DNA from 2 places in the Serratia sp. Ae19-1 genome. Region 2 is predicted to be linked to the other one. Evidence: predicted binding sites of a transcription regulator. Region 2 holds the regulator's gene; the other holds the start of a gene.
The links. Region 2 encodes CRP, which controls carbon source genes, mostly activating them, when cyclic AMP is high. Its sites were predicted from a motif close to ATGTGANNNNNNTCACAT; they were not measured.

Region 1: a site for CRP is predicted at 4,226-4,243, ahead of deoC (deoxyribose-phosphate aldolase). Genes of this name have one in related genera too.

Annotation. Positions count from the first base shown of each region.
Region 1 covers NZ_JBCHWD010000001.1:820,596-826,992, forward strand. The annotation lists gene AAIE04_RS03995 (L-serine ammonia-lyase) at 1-214, opposite strand, end outside; gene AAIE04_RS04000 (HAAAP family serine/threonine permease) at 308-1,606, opposite strand; gene deoR (DNA-binding transcriptional repressor DeoR) at 2,586-3,350, opposite strand; gene deoC (deoxyribose-phosphate aldolase) at 3,503-4,183, opposite strand; gene AAIE04_RS04015 (aldose epimerase family protein) at 4,400-5,236, shown strand; gene ybjG (undecaprenyl-diphosphate phosphatase) at 5,276-5,881, opposite strand; gene AAIE04_RS04025 (phosphatase PAP2 family protein) at 5,887-6,397, opposite strand, start outside.
Region 2 covers NZ_JBCHWD010000002.1:950,668-957,064, forward strand. The annotation lists gene argD (bifunctional acetylornithine/succinyldiaminopimelate transaminase) at 1-750, shown strand, start outside; gene AAIE04_RS09760 (YccS/YhfK family putative transporter) at 791-2,869, opposite strand; gene crp (cAMP-activated global transcriptional regulator CRP) at 2,919-3,551, opposite strand; gene AAIE04_RS09770 (OsmC family protein) at 3,934-4,341, shown strand; gene AAIE04_RS09775 (phosphoribulokinase) at 4,380-5,249, opposite strand; gene AAIE04_RS09780 (YheU family protein) at 5,401-5,634, opposite strand; gene AAIE04_RS09785 (hydrolase) at 5,631-6,397, opposite strand, start outside.

The sequences.
Region 1 (6,397 bases), on a different contig from region 2:
CAGCCAGGCCCATAATGATGGCGATGTCGGTGTGGTGACCTTTGCCGGTCAACGACAGCGAACCGTACACGTCGACCACCACGCGGGTGGTGTCCTGCAGCTGCTGGTGGGCGATCAGATCGTCGACGAACTGTTTGCCGGCCTTCATCGGGCCGACGGTGTGGGAGCTGGATGGACCGATGCCAATTTTGAAAATATCGAAAACGCTGACCATGGTCTCGCCTCCTTCTTCAGGTTTCAGGCGGTTAATACGGGAAATGGGGGCAGTGCGGGAGGGCCGGCGCGCTGCGGCGCCGGCCGGACGTGATTAGCCGAGCAGGCTGAACACGATTGCAGAGATGGCGATCAGACCCATCACAACCACGAACACGTTGCTGATGTGGCCGCTGTACTTGCGCATGGCAGGCACTTTACGGATGGCGTACATCGGCATCAGGAACAGCAGCATGGCGATGATTGGGCCGCCCAGGGTTTCGATCATGCCCAGGATGCTTGGGTTCAGAGTAGCGACGATCCAGGTGGTCACCAGCATGAAGATGGCGGTCATGCGGTTCAGTTTGGCGGTGCTGACAGTTTTGCCGCGGCTCTTCATCGATTTGGCGACCAGGCCGTTGAAGCCTTCACGGGCGCCCAGGTAGTGGCCCAGGAACGATTTGGTGATGGCGACGAAGGCGATAACCGGCGCGATGTACTCGATCATCGGGTTGTTAAAGTGGTTAGCCAGGTAAGACAGAATCGAGATGTTCTGCGCCTTGGCTTCCGCCAGGTTTTCCGGCGTCAGGCTCAGCACGCAGCTGAACACGAAGAACATCACGGTCAGCACCATCATGATGTGCGCGTAAGCCAGAATGCGTGAGCATTTCTTCTCGGCGTCTGCGCCGTATTCTTCGCGTTTGGCGACGGCGAAGGCGGAGATGATCGGCGAGTGGTTGAAGGAGAACACCATTACCGGGATCGCCAGCCACAGGGTCATGATCAGGCCGTGACCCATGCCGGTACCGCTGCCGGACAGCGACACGTTTTCGAAGATGGCGCCGGTCCAGTTAGGGATAAGATAGACGGCCAGCAGCATCAGCACCGCGACAAACGGGAAGACCAGGATGCTCATGGTTTTCACGATGGCTTGCTCGCCGAAGCGTACGATGGTCATCAGGCCGACGATCAGAATCAGCGACAGGATGGCGCGCGGCGGCGAGGTCATGCCCAACTGGTGGGTGATGAAGCTGTCGACGGTATTGGTGATCGCCACGCTGTAAACCAGCAGAATCGGGTAGATGGCGAAGAAGTACAGCAGGGTAATCAGTTTACCGGCGGTGATGCCGAAGTGCTCTTCCACCACGGCGGTGATGTCTTCACCGGGATTTTTGCCGGACAGCACGAAACGGCACAGGCCGCGGTGGGCAAAGAAGGTCATCGGGAAAGCGATGATGGCCATGATGATAAGAGGAATCAAACCGCCGATGCCGGCGTTGATTGGCAAGAACAGAACGCCTGCGCCGATGGCGGTGCCGTACAGGCCCAACATCCACATGGTATCCGTTTTACGCCAGGTACTGCTGGAGCCCGAGGCCGCAGAGGCAATTGTGCCGGTCTGTGTAGTGTCCATAAATATCTCCGAAGTGAACACGAATTTAAAATTAAAAGGCAAAACTTAAGGTTAAACCGTCAAACGTCCTATTCAGGCAACGCTTGCGGTAAGAATCAGGTGTTGCTTGCGGGGATGTTTTGGCGTCCCCCTGGTTGTTTATTGCGTTCATTACCAAGGCACAGCGCCGGGTAATTCACTAAAGACTTTTCACCGTCACGGGGTGATAAAAGTCGTTACCGCTGCCGACAGGTCTTTGCCTGTCGATTTTTGTTGGCGGCAAGATAACGATTTACAGTAGAAACAACCGTGATCCTGCTCTCAAATGCGCAATATGTGCAGTTATCCGCTTTTCCATCGATTTTTCGCGCATTTGTTGCGCATTTGTGTAAGATTTTGTGCTGAGAACGCTCTCATAAAAATTTCTGCGATTATGCGGTTTGTACAATAATTGGCCGTATAAAGCGCTGTGCTCAGCAGCAAGCCGAGCAATATATTTTATGCGTGGTTTTGGATCTAGCGAAAAACCCGGATTAAGCAGTTTTAGTGATGTAGATCACATTGTGTTTTTAAGTAAAATATTGTCTATATTTTTGTTTTTAAATGTTTTTATTTAAAAAACACCGCTAATAACGAAGGGAAATTACTTACGTGGTTAGCGGATAAAAATGCGTAACCATTCATCATATAAATAACAGATAACTAACAGCTATTGGCGATATTTGCTGCAATCGCTTAAACCGCTGTTTAATTAAACAATCCGGCCTTTGGCGTTATTTATCATATAAAAGCCATAAATAGTCGTTAATTCACCCAGCCGACGGCGGGTTTAGCCTGCCAGAAAATAATCACTCGGGTGACCTGTTGCATTTTATTAACCTGATGTTGCGTGCGGATAAGCGAAAAATGCGAATCGATTGCGCATTATTTGTTCATTTTCGGGCGGGGAAAAGGCGTGTTTCAGCGGTGCGCCGCCGGCATTGGCGGCGCTGAAGGCGTGTTAATAGCGGGCAGCGATGGCGTTATCGTTGAAGAACGCCATGAAGTCGGCGTCCGGTTGGCGATCGGTGATCACCCGATCGAACTGCGTCAATGGGCCGATGCAGGCCGGTTTGGTTTTGCCGAACTTGCTGTGATCCGCCACCAGGATCTTTTGCTGCGCCATCGCCATGGCGCGATGTTTCATCTCCAGTTCGTCGAAGTTAAAGCAGGTGGCGCCGTGCTGCAGGCTGAGGCCAGCAGCGGAGATAAAGGCGATGTTCGGGCAGATGTGATCGAACTCGTTGCGACCGCCGACGCTGGAAAAGATGTAGTTGTTCGGTTTGAACTCGCCGCCGCACAGGATCACCTTGCAGTTCGGTTTGTCCTGCAGCGCCAGGAAGGTGTTCAGCGAATGGCACACGGCGGTGAAAGTCAGTTCGTCGGCAATGGCGTCGATGATCGCCGGGGTGGTGGTGCCGCAGTCGAAAAACACCGTGTCGTTTTCATTGATCAGCGGCGCCGCCAGCAGGCCGATGCGTCGCTTTTCCGTCACCTGTTTGGCTTTTTGATCGGAAACGAAGTAGTTGGTTACGCCGTTGCTGCGCGGATCGGCCACCACGTAACCGCCCAGCAGCACCACTGCGGCCGGCTCGGCGCTCAGATCGCGGCGAATGGTCATCTCCGAGACCCCCAGCAGCACGGCGGCTTCTTTCAGGTGGATCTTGTCAGCGCGTTTTAACGCCTGAACTAGCCGGTTGATACGTTCTTCGCGCCGCGTTTCCATAGATCCGTCTTCCCACAGGTTGTAGAGGTAAAAGGCGTGCCGCCGTTTCCGGCGTTGAACACAACAATGCGGGCCAATATCGGGCCGCGTCAGCCGCCCGTATTGTCCCGCATCGAATGGTATAGGCTGCGCCCGCCAAGGCGCGCCGACGATCAGTAGCTGCCTGCCGCCGCCTGAGCGCCGGAGACGATGGCGACGCCGGAGCTGGTGCCGATACGCGTGGCGCCGGCTTTGATCATCTTCTCGGCGGTAGCGCGATCGCGCACGGCGCCGGAGGCTTTCACGCCCATTTCGCTGCCCACAGTCTCGCGCATCAGTTTGACGTGCTCTTCCCGAGCGCCGCCGGTGCTGAAGCCGGTGGAGGTTTTAACGAAGGCCACATCGAGTTCGCGACACATTTCACAAACCTGGACGATCTGCGCATCGCTGAGCAGGCAAGTCTCCAATATTACCTTCAACGGGATCGCCGCGCAAACCTCGCGCACGGCGGCGATGTCGGCTTTCACTTCGTCCAGCAGGCCGCTCTTCAGCCAGCCGACGTTGATCACCATGTCGATCTCTTGTGCGCCGGCGGCGATCGCCGCTTTGGCTTCAAAGGCTTTGGCGACGGTCAGGCCGGCACCCAGCGGGAAACCGATCACCGAGCAAACTTTCACGGTGCTTTCCTGCAGCAGCTGGGCCGCCAGCGGTACGTAGCCGGAGTTGACGCACACCGCATAGAAGTTGTGCTGCTGTGCTTCTTCGCACAGTTTGGCGATCTGCAGTTCGGTAGCGTCCATTGCCAGCAGAGTGTGGTCAACGTAGCTGGCGTAATCGATGTTTTCGGTGGTCATCGCGATTCCTTAGTGAGGTTAAGACAGTAAGCTGGATGAAATATGTGAAAATAATAACATTCCGATGTCGATAAACCTAGCGATGTTTCAAAAATGTCGACCCGATCGTCGCTATCAGGCTGTTATACGTATAACTTAAAGGCGAGTCATTTGTTATTAAAATAACATTTCAGGTGTGCTCGCGGTCTGAGCGGGCGAAACGTTGAGGGAAAAAAGATGAAGATCAATATCGATCTGGCTCCTGAAGCTTTCGGAACACAGCGGCAGGAACTGTTCCGCAATGCGGACTTCGCGGTGAGCGCGCAACGCTGTACTGCTCGTGGGCCGACGCTGACATTGGCGAATCGCCGTGGCGCGCTGACGGTCTTGCCCTATCAAGCCCTTGCGATCTGGGACGCCGAGTTTGACGGCTACTCGCTGAAGTCGGGCCGGCGCAGCGTGCGGGGCGGTGGAAGAAAACGCGATGATACCGCCGCGTTCTGCCCCGCCTGGCCTCATCAGGACGGTGCGCCGCTCCAGATGCAACGCGTGTGGCTGCAGCTGGCGGGCGACGAGCTGACGCTGCGCGGCGAGGGGGAGCGGCCGGGCGCATGCTGGCGCATTAGCCCGGCGTTGCGTTTAGCGGCGCAGAGTGCGCAGTTCACCATTGAGATGCAGGTCACCAACCTGGCCGATCGGCCGCAGCCGCTGCAGTATGTGTGCCGTCTCAATTACGATTGCATTCCCGATGCGGTGTTCCGCCAGAATCTGCCGACGCCGGCTCTGTTGGGCGATGCGCTCGGGCGGGAGCTGCTGTGCTCCGACGATCTGTCGCGCTACGTGGATCAGGCCGAGTTCTTCATGCTGGCGCCGCAAGGCCGGCGCTATGTGACGCGCTTCGCCACCGGGCAATTCAACTATGGTCTTCGACGCATCGCCGTTCAGGGCAACCGGCAGTTGCTCTCCTTTATCCAGCCGGCGAACTGTCGCCCGAATGCGCCGGAAGGAGAGGCGGGGGTGATGCTGGGAGCGGGAAAAACGCGGGCGTTCTGCGTGACCACCGGCGTGGTGTGAAAGAGACAGGGGCAGTAATACCCCTGTCATGTTGTGCGATTACTCTTTTACCCAGCCGCGGCGAATGGCGAAGGCGAACAGGAAACGATACAGGCGCGACAGCTTGTCGGCGATGACATCGCCGAACAGATTCCACACCAGTTGGGCAAACAAGCAGCCGACCATGCCGAGCAGGAAACCGCCGACCATATCCAGCGGCCAGTGCACGCCGAGGTAAACGCGCGACCAGGCGATGCCGGCGGCGACGATCATCAGCAGCACGCCGGACCAGACGCGGTGCCAGAACAGGAACGCCAGCGCAAAGGTAAAGATGGCGGTGCCGTGATCGCTCGGGAACGAGCTGTCCGGTGCGTGCGGCAGGAAGGTATAGCCGACGCCGGCGACGAACGGACGCTCATGCGGCAGCAGCGCACCGATGGTGGCGGCGGCGAGCATGGCGAACAGCAGCGCGATAGTGGTTTTCGCCACCACCTGGCGTTGCGATACCAGCTGGCTTTGCGGCCCCCACAGCCACAGGCCGACGATCAGCAGCGGCACGATGATGATCAGGTCGCGCGCCAAAAAGGTGGCGAAATCGATCATCCATTCAGGAGACGCCGGGGTCGCATTGATCCAGGCGAAAAGAAAATGGTTCAACTGTTCCATAACCGTTACCTCGTCTTGCGGCGCCAATAGCCGCTAACCGTCCAATAAATAGCCAACTGGCTTAACCAAACCCACCAACCTGCCCACAGGTTATGGGTAAGAAAATGTGCGCCGCGCATGATCTGGCCAAAGCCCATCAACATGCCGAGCGCAATGCCGCCGCACCAGCACCACCATGCCAGGCGCGGACGTTGCGGATAAAACAGGAAAAACAACGCCATGATCGCGAAACCGCTCGAGGCGTGCCCACCGGGGAAACAGCGGCCGGGGCCTGGCAGCGCTGGCTGCGCGCCAAACAGCGGGAAGGACATCGCCTTACCGCCGTATTCGATCAGATCCCACGGGCAGGAGTGCGCGCTGGTGGCCTTGAGAATACCCACCACCAGAGGACCGATGCCGATAAGCAGCATGGTCACGATCAGGCGCGCGCTGCGGCGATAGATACCCCAAAACAGCGTCAGCACCGCCCCAACAATCACAATCTGCTTCAACAGACGGTGGTTGATCAGATCCAGC
Region 2 (6,397 bases):
TCCGACGGGTTCGGGCCGAAGCCGGCCGACATTGTGCACGTGCCGTTTAACGATCTGGCGGCGGTGAAAGCGGTGATGGACGACCATACCTGCGCGGTGGTGATGGAGCCGATTCAGGGTGAGGGCGGCATTACGCCGGTCGACGCCGGCTTCCTCAAAGGCGTGCGCGAGCTGTGCGACCAACATCAGGCGCTGCTGGTGTTCGACGAAGTGCAGAGCGGCATGGGGCGCAGCGGCAAGCTGTTCGCCTATATGCATTATGGCGTGACGCCGGACATTCTCACCACCGCCAAGGCGCTGGGCGGCGGTTTCCCGGTCAGCGCCATGCTGACCACCGAAGAGATCGCGTCGGTGATGCAGGTGGGCACTCACGGCACTACCTACGGCGGCAACCCGCTGGCCTGCGCGGTGGCGGAGGCGGCGCTGGATGTGATCAATACGCCGGAGGTGTTGAGCGGCATTGAGCAGCGCCATGCGCTGTATGTGCAGGCTTTGCAGAATATCGGCGATAAATACGGTATTTTCACCGCCATTCGCGGTATGGGGTTGCTGATTGGCGCTGAGCTGACGCCGCATTATCACGGCAGAGCGCGTGACTTCCTCACCGCCGCCGCTGCGCGTGGGCTGATGATCCTCAACGCCGGGCCGAACGTGATTCGTTTTGCGCCGTCGCTGGTGGTGGAGCTGCAGGATATCGAAGCCGGCATGGCGCTGTTCGAGCTGGCGGTGCAGGACGTGATCAACGCCTGAAGCCCGTGCGGCGATTAACGGGGCGCGGCATGCCGCGCCCTTATTGATCGCGCAGTTTGCGTTTGAGCCAGATGCCGTGGTGCGGGCGCTGGCGCCAGGCCAGCGACGAAATGGTATGCATCACGCTCAGGTGCGACAGGATGCGCCGCAGATGGCGCTCCATCTCGGTGACGGGCATGTCCGGATGCAGGTCCGGCGGCTGCATGATGCCGCTGTTGTCGCTGCTCGGGCCATCGTATTCCAGCCGCTGCTGGCAGCTTTGCAGCGCGATTTCACAGGTTTGCAGATACTCTTCCGCCAGCTTCGGCGTCAGCATGTAGTGCTCGCGCGCCAGAATGGTCATGGCGTTCAGGTGCTCGACGATGAACTGGCTGTGAGTGACCCACAGCCGCATGTCAGCCAGATAGTTCGAGGCGAATCCCGGTTCCTGCATCGCCTGATTGAGCGCGGTGAACAGCGCATTGTGCGCCTGGTTGACCTGCATGCGGGCGTAGGCCAGCGAGGCGGCGTCCGGCTCGGGTTGCTTCAGCATCAGCCGCAGCGCGGCCTGATCGTTCTCCAGCGCCTGATGGGCATTTTTGCGCAGCAGCCCGCTTTGCCACTGCGGCCACAGCCAAATGGTGCCGCCGAACGCCAGCACGCAGCCGATCAGCGTATCGATCAGGCGCGGCACCAGAAAATGCGAGCCGTTCAGCGCCAGCAGCTGCAGGGTGTAAACCGCCGTGACCGTAAAGCCGATCACCGACAGCCCGTAGTTCTTGCGCGAAACCAGGTAGGCCAGCAGGGTGATCACCAGCATGATGCTCAGCGTTTCCCCTTCCGGTAACTGCAGCTGCAGCAGACCCGCCGCCAGCAACAGGCCGGCGATCGTGCCCAGCGCACGGTGCTGAATGCGCACCCGGGTGGCGTTATAGCCGTTTTGACTCACCAGCATGATGGTGAGCAGGATCCAGTAAGGCTTCGGCAGGTTGAATACCGCCCCCAGGCTGCTGCCGACCGCCAGCGTTACCCCCAGCCGCGCGGCATTGCGCAGGGCGGTGGATTTGAACGACAGGTAGCTGGCCAACGCCGGCCAAAACGGCAGGCGGTGCTGGCTGGGCATCAAATCGCGGCGGTACAGCGGGTGCTGGGTGCGCAGCAGGCGGGCGATGCGGCTGAAATGGTAGTAGCAAAACTGGCCGACCGGGTTGTCGGGATGCTGCGCCGCCATTTTTTCCAGCGCTGCCAGCTCGTGCGTCATGGAAAAGCGCTTCGAATGTTGATGGTAGAGAATATCGTGCGCCACCACGCGCAGCCGGCCGGCGATCACCTGGGCGTTGCGGCGAATGATTGCTTCGGCCTGGCTCTGCTCCATCAGCTTCTGCACTTCTTCCGGCAGATGCAGGCTGACGGTGATGTGCTCCTGCAGGTCCATCGCCACCTGAAAGGCGCGCTGCAGGCGCTTTTGATCGAGGTTGTTGGCGTGCGGCAGGAAATTAAGCTGTTGGTACAGTAGGCTGATCAGATCCATCACCTTTTGCTGGCGCACCAGCAGCGGCGGCAGCGCGGTTTGCGGGTCGGTGTGTTGGGTCAGCAGCGAATACTTGGCTTCGAAGTAGTCCGCCAGTTCCAGATAAAGCTGGCTCAACGTCTCGCGCATTGGCTGCTCTTTCCACAGTTTGAACCAGAACCAGGTGAATAAGCCGTACCAGGCGGTGCCGATGACGTACAACAACGGCGCCTGCCAGATTGGTACCGTGCCGGCCATGCTGAGAGCGAAGATGGCGGCCACCAGCGCCGCCGGCAACAGCCGGGCGTGCAGCGGGCTGATTTCGCCAGTGACGCCGAGCAACAGCGCCAGACCCAGCATCAGTGCCGGCAGCGGCAGATGCCACAGCAGGGCCTGTTGCAGCAGCAGGCTGCTGAGGGCGAACAGCGCACCGCCGACGATCAGCCGTTTAAAGAAGCGCTTATGCGGCGTGTCGAGACCGGCGATATTGCAGCAGGCGGGCACCAGAGAGAACATCAGGCCGAGCTGCAGTTGGCCGATCAGCAGGCCGAACAGCACCGGCAAGCACAACACCAGCGTTTGTCGCAGTGCGTAATTGACTTCCGGGTGGTAGATCAGACGACGCCACATGGCAGCGAGCAGATAAAAAACGGCGCAGATTGCGCCGTTTTTTCAGGGATTAACGGGTGCCGTAGACGACAATGGTTTTGCCGTGGGCGGAAATCAGATTTTGGTCTTCCAGCATTTTCAGAATACGGCCAACGGTTTCGCGCGAGCAGCCGACGATCTGGCCGATTTCCTGACGGGTGATTTTGATCTGCATGCCGTCCGGGTGAGTCATGGCGTCGGGTTGCTTCGCCAGATTCAGCAAGGTTTGCGCGATGCGGCCGGTAACGTCCAGGAAGGCGAGGTTGCCCACTTTTTCGGAAGTGACCTGCAGGCGGCTCGCCATTTGGGCGGACAGACGCATCAGGATGTCCGGGTTCACCTGGATCAGCTGGCGGAATTTCTTGTAGGAAATTTCGGCCACTTCACAGGCGGTTTTCGCGCGAACCCAGGCGCTGCGCTCCTGGCCCTCTTCGAACAATCCGAGCTCGCCGATGAAATCCCCCTGGTTGAGGTAGGACAAGATCATCTCTTTACCTTCTTCATCCTTGATCAGCACCGCGACGGAGCCTTTCACGATGTAGTAAAGCGTTTCGGCCTTTTCACCTTGGTGAATCAGCGTACTCTTCGATGGATATTTGTGGATATGGCAATGAGACAGGAACCATTCGAGAGTAGGGTCTGTTTGCGGTTTGCCGAGAACCATTCGCTGTTATCCTCTGTTGTTATCGCTGCCTTGTGTCACAGGGGTCAGAGTTCCCTGTAAAACCCGCCTGTAGCCGCTGTTATGAGCGAGGGCTACCGGCAAGTTTTGAGGCGTGTCATAAAAATACGCTGTCGCTCTAGCATATTAACTTGCCGTAAGCGCTGCAAGCTACATTCTGTTAACATACCGGTAAAGGAGCCTTTCTCTGGGCGTTTCCCTGAAATGCAGTGTCCCGGAAAGATTTATTGCGGCTCTGTTTGTAGCACAGAGTAAGGCGGGTGTCTCGTGTTGTCTCGCTTCAGCATGATTAGCATCAGGTTACGTTGCCTGTTTCTATGCGAAAGCGTACTCTGATTTTAAGAAATCAACCGGAGTGACCAGAATGCAGGCAAGAGTTAAATGGGTGGAAGGGTTAACGTTTTTGGGTGAATCGGCCTCCGGCCATCAGGTACTGATGGACGGCAACGCCGGCGATAAAGCGCCCAGCCCGATGGAGATGGTGCTGATGTCGGTAGGCGGCTGCAGCGCGATCGACGTGGTGTCCATCCTGCAAAAAGGGCGCAATGACGTGCGCGATTGCGAGGTGAAGCTGACCTCCGAGCGCCGCGAAGAAGCCCCGCGGCTGTTCACCCATATCAACCTGCACTTCATCGTCACCGGTCAGGATCTGACCGACAAGATCGTAGAGCGTGCGGTGAACCTGTCGGCGGAGAAATACTGCTCGGTGGCGCTGATGCTCAACAAAGCCGCTACGGTGACCCACAGCTTCGAGATCCGCCAGCCGGCGTAATCGAGACGGAGCGCGGCCAGCCGCCGCGCTCAACGCGCTTATTCGATCTTCTTGCCTTCCAGCAGCCGCTGCACCAGCGGCGCCATGATCAGCTCCATCGCCAACCCCATCTTGCCGCCCGGCACCACCAGCGTATTGATGTGCGAAATAAACGATCCTTGCAGCATCGCCAGCAAATAGGGGAAGTCTATCTGATCCAGCCCGCGGAAGTGGATCACCACGAAGCTTTCATCCAGTGACGGAATGGCCTTGGCGGCGAACGGGTTGGAGGTGTCCACCGTCGGCACGCGCTGGAAGTTGATGTGGGTGCGCGAGAACTGCGGCGTGATGTAGTTGATGTAGTCTTCCATCGAACGCACCACCGAATCCATTACCGCTTCGCGGGAGTGGCCGCGCTCGCCGGTATCGCGGATCAGCTTCTGGATCCATTCCAGGTTGACGATCGGCACCACGCCGACCAGCAGATCGACATGTTTGGCCACGTCATGGTGCTCGGTGACCACGCCGCCGTGCAGCCCCTCGTAGAACAGCACGTCGGTCGGCGCCGGCAGCGGCTCCCACGGGGTGAAGGTGCCCGGCACCTGATTGTATGGCACCGCTTCGTCGTAGGTGTGCAGGTACTTGCGCGAACGGCCGGTGCCGTTCTTGCCGTAGTCGATAAAGCTTTGCTGCAGCAGGCCGAAGTCGTTGGCCTCGGGGCCGAAATAGCTGATGTGTCTGCCCAGATCGCGCGCCTTGCGGATCGCCGCGTCCATCTCCGGCCGGGTATAGCGGTGGAAACTGTCGCCCTCCAGCTCGGCGGCGCGAATGTTGAGCTGCTGGAAGATTTTGCGGAACGCCACGCTGGTGGTGGTGGTGCCGGCGCCGCTGGAACCGGTCACCGCGATAACGGGATGTTTGGCAGACATGGTGGTTGTCACTCCGTGTTGAATGCGCCGGCGTCAGGGGATTATTGTGGCTCTTGTTGACGCTCTCTATGTCAGGAAAAAATGGTGCGCGCTGGTTTGCAATGCCCCATTGTTACCTGATTTTTTCCGTCAGTCATAGAACCGAGCGCCACTAAATTTCTTCCTGCCCGGCGCGGAACTGGCCGCGCGGCATGATGTTGACGCTCTCGTGCAGTTCCGACCACACCAGCACCACGTCGCCGTTTTTCAGCTGGCGGCGCACGTCCTCCACCTTCTGCTCCAGCGAGCGCTCGTGCTCGCCATAATCGGTGCCTTCGCGCAGTACAAAGGATTCGATCAGGCTATTCAGGGTATCGGTTGTCAGCTCTTGCCAGGGAATGATCACGTCGGGATGTCCAGATAAGGGGAAAGCCAGGCCGGAATGCGATGCTCCAGCCACATGTGCGGTTTTTTCAGCGTGCCGCCGACGAAGCCGACGTGGCCGCCGTACTCGGTCAACTGGTATTCGATATTGCGCGGCAGGCCGGCGACGTCGGGGATCACCTCATGGGTCATGAAGGGATCGTCCTTCGCATGGATGATCAGCAGCGGCGTCTGGACAGCCGGCAACAGCGGCAGGGCGCTGCAGCGGCGATAATAGTCGATAGCGTCGCTGAAGCCGTGAATGCGCGAGGTGATGGCGTCGTCGAATTCGCGGATGCGCCGCAGGCCGTTAAGCTGTGACAGCTTGAGCGGCAGGGTGTCCGGGTAGTGCAACAACTTACGGGTGGCGTTTTGTTTCAACTGCCCCAGCAGGTAGCGCTGATAAACGCGAGAGAAGCCTTGCTCCATGCGATAGGCGCAGGGCTCCAGCATCAGCGGTGCCGAGACCACCACCGCCGCCTGCAGCAGGCTGTCGGCGCCTTGCTGCGCCAGATAGCAGGCCAGCATGTTGCCGCCGAGCGAAACGCCTACCGCCGCGGTCGGCACCTCGCCGTAGCTGTCGCGCAGCCAGCGCAGGAAGAAGCGCGCGTCTTCGGTTTCACCGGAGTGGTAGATGCGCTGCTTGCGGTTGGGCACGCCGCTGCAGCCGCGAAAGTGCATCACCACGCCGAGCCAGCCGCGCTCGCGCCAGGCGTTGAGCAGGCCGTGCGCGTAGGGGCTGTAGA